2 regions of the Micromonospora sp. NPDC006431 genome follow, and region 1 is predicted to be linked to the other one. Evidence: riboswitches for the same ligand, from Rfam matches in the RefSeq annotation. Region 1 holds a riboswitch; the other holds the start of a gene.
The links. Region 1 has a riboswitch for ZMP and ZTP ahead of ACFYM6_RS24895 (bifunctional 5,10-methylenetetrahydrofolate dehydrogenase/5,10-methenyltetrahydrofolate cyclohydrolase). Riboswitches for the same ligand answer to the same signal wherever they lie in the genome.
Positions count from the first base shown of each region.

Region 2: linked by a shared signal. The riboswitch ahead of ACFYM6_RS19110 (glycine hydroxymethyltransferase) and the one ahead of ACFYM6_RS24895 (bifunctional 5,10-methylenetetrahydrofolate dehydrogenase/5,10-methenyltetrahydrofolate cyclohydrolase) in region 1 are both predicted to bind ZMP and ZTP.

Region 1 is NZ_JBIAHQ010000016.1:113,456-116,846, reverse strand. It holds gene ACFYM6_RS24905 (metallophosphoesterase family protein) at 1-746, shown strand, start outside; gene ACFYM6_RS24900 (hypothetical protein) at 778-1,803, shown strand; ZMP/ZTP riboswitch at 1,803-1,883, shown strand; gene ACFYM6_RS24895 (bifunctional 5,10-methylenetetrahydrofolate dehydrogenase/5,10-methenyltetrahydrofolate cyclohydrolase) at 1,897-2,775, shown strand; gene ACFYM6_RS24890 (alpha/beta hydrolase) at 2,788-3,391, opposite strand, start outside.
Region 2 is NZ_JBIAHQ010000010.1:166,004-169,394, reverse strand. It holds gene ACFYM6_RS19110 (glycine hydroxymethyltransferase) at 1-1,371, opposite strand, end outside; ZMP/ZTP riboswitch at 1,390-1,478, opposite strand; gene ACFYM6_RS19105 (S8 family serine peptidase) at 1,611-3,110, opposite strand; gene ACFYM6_RS19100 (BTAD domain-containing putative transcriptional regulator) at 3,335-3,391, shown strand, end outside.

The sequences.
Region 1 (3,391 bases):
TCCATCTGATCAGCCTGTTCGCCACGGCGGTGTGGCGTTCGCCGAAGCCGATCGGGCGGGGCAAGTTCCAGGAGGCCGCACAGGACGTCGACCGCCCGCAGCGGTGGGGGCACGGCCAGTTCATCTTCGCTCCGATCGCCCGCGGCTCGGCGCAGTACCGCTGGCTGGCGAACGACCTGGCGTCGCCCGCGGCCCGGGCGGCCCGGTACCGGGTGGTGATGTTCCACCACCCGAGCCACGGGCTCGGTCACCACTCCGCACCGCCGTTCACCGACCCGGTGCCGACGGTGCGGCCGGGTGGGATCACCTACCACTACCCGCTCGGCGACGACCACATCCTGCGCGACGTCGAGCCGCTGCTCAGCGCGGCGCAGGTCCACCTGGTCCTCAACGGACACTCACACGTGTGGAACCGGTTCCGCAACGCGGCCGGGGTGCACTGGCTGGAGACCTCCAACGTCGGCAACAGCTACGGCGCCTACGACGTCACGTCCGGCCGGTCGCGTGAGCTGCCGCACGGGTACGTCCAGCAGGGCGACCCGGGTGGGTTGGCCCCGGTCGTGCCCACCGTCGCGCCGCTGACCGGGCCGGACGGCACCGCCCTGCCCTACGTGGCGAGCAACGAGATCACCGTGTTCACGCTGCTGGACACCGCCGACGGACTGGTCCGCTCGTATCGCTTCGACACCGCCGATCCGGCCGCCCGGGTGGTGCTGTTCGACGAGTTCCCACTCGCCGGGGCGTAGCCACCGGCCGCCGCCATGGCAGCATTGCCCGATGCGGGTGGGCGCGGCGAAGGCGGTGGCGGTCGACTGGGTACGCGAGCGGATGCGCCACGACCCGGCCGTGCGGGGCGCGTTCTTCAGCGGCTCCACGGTGGCGCTGCCGGACCCGGCGGTGCTGCCCGCGTCGTCCGACGTGGACGTCCTGCTGGTGCGCGACGGGCCGGGCGGGAAGCTGGGCAAGTTCCGCCACCGCGGGGTGCTGCTGGAGGTCACCGAGCTGACCTGGGCGGACCTCGGGTCGGCCGACGACGTGCTCGGGTCGTGGGTGTACGCGCCGATGTTCCGCACCGACACCGTGATCGCGGACCCCACGGGCCGGCTGGCGGCGATCCGGGATCGGGTGGCGGCCGGGTTCACCGACCCGGGGTGGGTGCGGCGGCGGTGCGCCGGGGTACGCCGGCGCGTCGAGGACGGGCTACGGCGGCTGGACGACACCGCGCCGCTGCACACCCAGGTGACCGCGTGGTTGTTCCCCACGTCGCTGACGGCGCTGCTGCCGGTGGTGGCGGCACGGCGGGACCCGACGGTCCGCCGCCGGTACGTGCTGGCCCGGCAGGTGCTGGCCGGGCACGGGCTGTCCGCCCGATACCGCGAACTGCTCGGCTGGCTGGACGGCGGTGGGGTGTCCCCCGCCCGGGTCCGGGAGCATCTGGCGGGGCTGGCGCGGACGTTCGACGAGGCGGCGCGCGTGGCGCGTACGCCGTTCGTCTTCCGTGCGGACATCACGCCGGCGGCCCGGCCGGTGGTGGTGGACGGCGGCGCGGAGCTGGTCGCGGCGGGCGCGCACCGGGAGGCGATGTTCTGGATCGTGGCGACGTACGCCCGCTGCCACACGATCCTGGCCGCGGACGCGCCAGCGCGGGAGGTGGCGTTGCGGCCGGCGTTCGAGGCGGCGGTGGCGGACCTGGGGGTGGCCTCGGCGGCCGACCGGCGGCGGCGGGCCGACGAGGTGCTGGCGGCCCTGCCCGGCTGGTGGGAGGTGTCGCGTGCGGTCGGCGGGTGGGATGTGGCAGGCTGAGCGTGACGCGACTGGCGGCACGGGGATGGCAGCAACCATCGGGGAGCTCGTCGCGGGGGTCGACCGCCTGGGCCTCCGCGGGCGAGGTGAGCCATGTCTTCTGTGGAAACGACCGCCCGGATCCTGTCCGGCAAACCGGTGGCGGACCAGGTGCTGGCGGAGGTCACCGAGGCCGTGCAGGCGCTGCGCGCCGACAGCGTGACCCCGGCCCTGGCGACCGTCCTGGTGGGCGACGACGACGCCAGCGCCGGCTACATCCGGATCAAGCAGCAGCAGGCGGCGGAGCTGGGGTTCGCCTCCCCGCACGTGCACCTGCCCGCCTCGGCGTCGCAGGCGGACCTGCACGCGGTGCTGGCGGACTTCAACGCCGACAAGGACGTGCACGGGGTGCTGGTGCAGCATCCGATCCCGGGGCACCTGGACTACGACCGGGCGTTGCAGGTCCTCGACCCGGACAAGGACGTCGACGGGATGCATCCGGTGAACATGGGCCGGCTGGCGTTGGGCCTGCCGGGCCCGCTGCCGTGCACGCCGGCGGGCATCGAGGCGCTGCTGGCGTACCACGGGGTGCCGGTGTCGGGCCGTGAGGTGGTGATCCTGGGCCGGGGCGCCACGTTGGGCCGGCCGCTGGCGATGCTGCTGGCGCAGAAGCGCCCCACGGCCAACGCGGCGGTGACGGTGGTGCACACCGGGGTGGCGGACTGGCCCCGCTACACGCGGCGGGCGGAGATCCTGGTGGCGGCGGCGGGCGTGCCGGGCATCATCCAGCCGGAGCACGTGCGCCCGGGCGCGGTGGTGGTCGGCGGCGGCGTGCGGTACGAGGGGCGGCGCCTGCTGCCGGACGTCGACGAGTCGTGTGCCGCGGTGGCGGGGGCGATCACGCCGCGGGTCGGCGGGGTGGGCCCGACGACGGTGGCGATGCTGTTCCGCAACGCGGTCCGGGCGGCGGAGCGGGCCGCCGGGATGGCCTGACGCCGCCCCACGTCAGGTGGCGGCGACGGGGCGGCCCAGCCAGCCGGAGAGCCAGTCGAACGCGGGATCCTCGGCGGCTTCCCAGACGGACATGCTGTGGCCGCCCCCGTCGACGTAGGCGGTGGTGACGGCCAGCGGCGCCCGGGCCAGGCAGCGCAGCGTCTCGGTGTCGTGGTGGGCCTTGCGGTCGGCGCGGCCGCTGGACAGGTAGAGGGCGACGGCCGGTGGGGGCAGGTGCCGCAGCCGCCACCGGTCGTCGTTGAGGGTGTGTTCGCTGCCGTCGCCGACGGTGATGCCGGGGTCGGCGTAGCCGGAGAGGCTGGCGGCGGCGGCGTACCGGTCGGGGTGGCGCAGGGCCAGGTTGGTGGCGCAGTAGCCGCCGGCGGAGTAGCCGATCAGCCCCCAGCCGGCCCGGTCGGTGCGCACCCGCAGCTGGGCCGCGGCGGCCGCCGGCACGTCGACGGTGAGGAACGTCTCCGCCTGCGGCCCGTGAACCAGGTTGGTGCATTCGGTGTCCAGCAGCGGGCTGGGGGTCTGCGGGGGGAACAGCACGACGGTGGGCGCCATCCGGCCCGCGCTGATCTCCTGGTCGAGGTGCCGGGCGGCGGCGAGGCGG
Region 2 (3,391 bases), on a different contig from region 1:
CTTGTCCGCCAGGGCCGCGTCGAGCACGTACTTCGCCTTGGACGCGGTGCCGTCCGGGTTCGCACCCGGGGTGGTCTGGGTGAGCACGGTGTGGATCAGCTCGGCGGTGGCGTCCATCTCGGCGGTGCCGAGGCCCCGGGTGGTGAGCGCCGGGGTGCCGATCCGGATGCCCGAGGTGTACCAGGCGCCGTTCGGGTCCTGCGGCACGGCGTTGCGGTTGGTGACGATGCCCGAGTCCAGCAGCGCCTGCTCGGCCTGCCGGCCGGTGAGGCCGTACCCGGAGACGTCGATCAGCACCAGGTGGTTGTCGGTGCCGCCGGTGACCAGCTTCGCGCCCCGGCGCAGCAGCCCCTCGGCGAGCGCCTGGGCGTTGGCGACGATGCGCTGCGCGTAGTCGGCGAAATCGGGGCGGCGGGCCTCGGCCAGCGCGACCGCCTTGGCGGCCATCACGTGCGGCAGTGGGCCGCCGAGCACCATCGGGCAGCCGCGGTCGACCTGGTCGGCCAGCTCCGGGCCGCAGAGCACCATGCCGCCGCGCGGGCCGCGCAGCGACTTGTGAGTGGTGGTGGTGACGATGTGCGCGTGCGGCACCGGGTCGAAGTCGCCGGTGAAGACCTTGCCCGCGACCAGGCCGGCGAAGTGCGCCATGTCGACCATGAAGGTGGCGCCGACTTCGTCGGCGATCTCCCGCATGATCCGGAAGTTGACCTTCCGGGGGTACGCCGAGTAGCCGGCGACCAGGATCAGCGGCTTGAACTCCCGCGCCGCCTCGGCGACCTTGTCGTAGTCGACCAGCCCGGTGGCCGGGTCGGTGCCGTAGCTGCGCTGGTCGAACATCTTGCCCGAGATGTTCGGCCGGAAGCCGTGGGTCAGGTGCCCGCCGGCGTCCAGCGACATGCCGAGCATCCGCTGGTTGCCCAGCTCCCGGCGCAGTGCGAACCAGTCCGCCTCGGTCAGCTCGTTGACCTGGCGTACCTGGGCCTTCTTCAGGGCCGGGGACTCCACCCGGTCGGCCAGGATCGCCCAGAAGGCGACCAGGTTGGCGTCGATGCCGGAGTGCGGCTGCACGTACGCGTGGGCCGCGCCGAACAGCTCCCGGGCGTGCTCGGCGGCGAGCGCCTCGACGGTGTCCACGTTCTGGCAGCCCGCGTAGAAGCGGCGGCCGACGGTGCCCTCGGCGTACTTGTCGCTGAACCAGTTGCCCATGGCCAGCAGGGTGGCGGGGGAGGCGTAGTTCTCGCTGGCGATGAGCTTGAGCGACTCGCGCTGGTCGGCCAACTCCGCCCCGATGGCGTCCGCCACCCGCGGCTCGACGGCGCGGATCACCTCCAGCGCGCTGCGGAAGGCGGTGGATTCGGCGTTCAGCGACATGCGACCTCCTGGTGACGTGCGGAAGGCCCAGGCGCTCGGCGTGCGTCCTCGTGACGGGACCGCTCCCCGATGGTGCTCCATCCCACGCGCCAGTCACGGCCCGCGCCGATCCTACCGGGTCCGCCCGGGCCCGCCCGGGTCGACCTCCGCCCCGGCAATCCGCCAATCCGGTCGTGAGCCGCGAAAGCGGATGGGGCCCGGCGGTCGCCTGCCGGGCCCCATCACTGGTAGTGCGGTTGTTACTTCACCACGTTGTACGCGTCGACCATGCCGGCGCCGTAGAACCCGTTACGCGCCCCGCCGGAGCAGGTCGCGTCGTAGGCGTGCGGGCCGTCCGGGTGCAGCGGCACCAGGTTGTAGACGCCCGCCGGGCAGGACTGCGCGACCGCCGTGCGCTCCAGGAACGACGCCAGCTGGCCCGCGGTCATGCCCGGGTGCGCCGACAGAGCCAGCGCCGCGACACCGGTGGCGTGCGGGCCGGACATCGACGTCCCGTGCTTGTACCCGTACCCGTTGACCATCTCGCCCTCGGCGTTCGGCAGTGCGATGGTCGACAGGATCTGGTCCGCGCTGGTCGGCCTCGCGCCCTGGGTGCGGATCCGACTGTCACCGCCCGGCGCCGTCACATCGATGACGCCTTGGCCGTACGAGGAGTAGAAGCTCTTCGCACCGGTCGGGCCCACCGCCGAGACGGTCACCACGCCCGGCGCCTCGGCCGGCAGGTCGAGGCAGGCGCTGTTGATGTCGCGGGTCTCGTACTGGTCCTCGGGCACGTTGTTCGGGCTACCCGAGTCGATCGTCTTGTGGGCCAGGTCGACGTTCGAGTTGCCGGCGGACGCGATGTTCAGCACGCCCTTGGACTGCGAGTATCGGATGGCCCGCTGCACCGCCTGCCACACCGGACGCTGGCGTGCGTCGTTGCGGCAGTTGAACTCCCACGGGTCGATGTAGTAGCTGTTGTTGGTCAGCTGCATCCCGTGGTCGGCGGCCCACATGAACCCGCAGACCGCAGCCTCCGGGTAGATGAAGCCGCCGTCGTTGACCACCTTGACGGCGGCGACCTTGACGCCCGGCGCGATGCCGGTCACGCCGACGCCATTGATGGCGGCGGCGATGGTGCCGGCCACGTGGGTGCCGTGGTCGCTCCTGGTCGGGTTCCAGGCCGCCTCGGCGGTGTTGGTGACACCGCCGAGGCAGGACACGCTCTTGTCCTTGGCGATTTGGCTGGCCAGGTCGGGGTGGCTGCTGGAGATGCCGCTGTCCAGCACGCCGACCACGACGTTCGGGCTTCCGGTGGTGATCGCGTGGGCCTGCGGGACGTGGATCATGTCCATGTCCCACTGTTTGCCGTAGTCCGGCTCCTTGGTCGGGTCGCCGGTGGCGGCGGCGACATCGGCCGCGGAGACCTCCACGGTCTCGCCCTCGTCGAGGGCGGTGCCCAGGCCGGCGGTGGACGCGACCGACTCGACGCCCGCCCCCGCCACCTGGGTGGCGAAGTTCGGGTTGGTCGAACGGACGACGAGCACGCCGATCTGGTCGTAGCTGGCCACCACGGTGCCCTTGGCAGCCGCCACGCGGGCGGCGGCCTTGTCGGTCTTGCCGCCCTGTGGGGCGAGGACCAGGAACGTGGTGTCCGGTCCGGCTGCGGCCGCCGGTGCCAGCCCGCCGGTGACGGCGAGGCCGACGCCGAGCGTCACGACGGACGCTGCGGCCAGTGTCTTGCGACGAAGGTTCTTCACACAGACTCCCAGAGGGCCGATCTAACCGAGCCGCACTCCCTGGCGGGGAGGGGCCGGCGGAAAGCGGGCAGGCTGCTCGCTTTCGAGGGATCAGCGTAGGGAGCCGGTGTGGTGTTACACACAGCCGAACGGACGAACAACAGCCGTCAGACGGTGGCCAACGAGCAAAAGCGCAGGGCTGCACAATTCGCTCGGCGCCGGACGTCTCGGCCCGGCTGGCCGCGATGTTTGCCGTACTCCCGCCGCCCGGATCAGCTCCGACAGCCCTGGTCGGCTCCGCC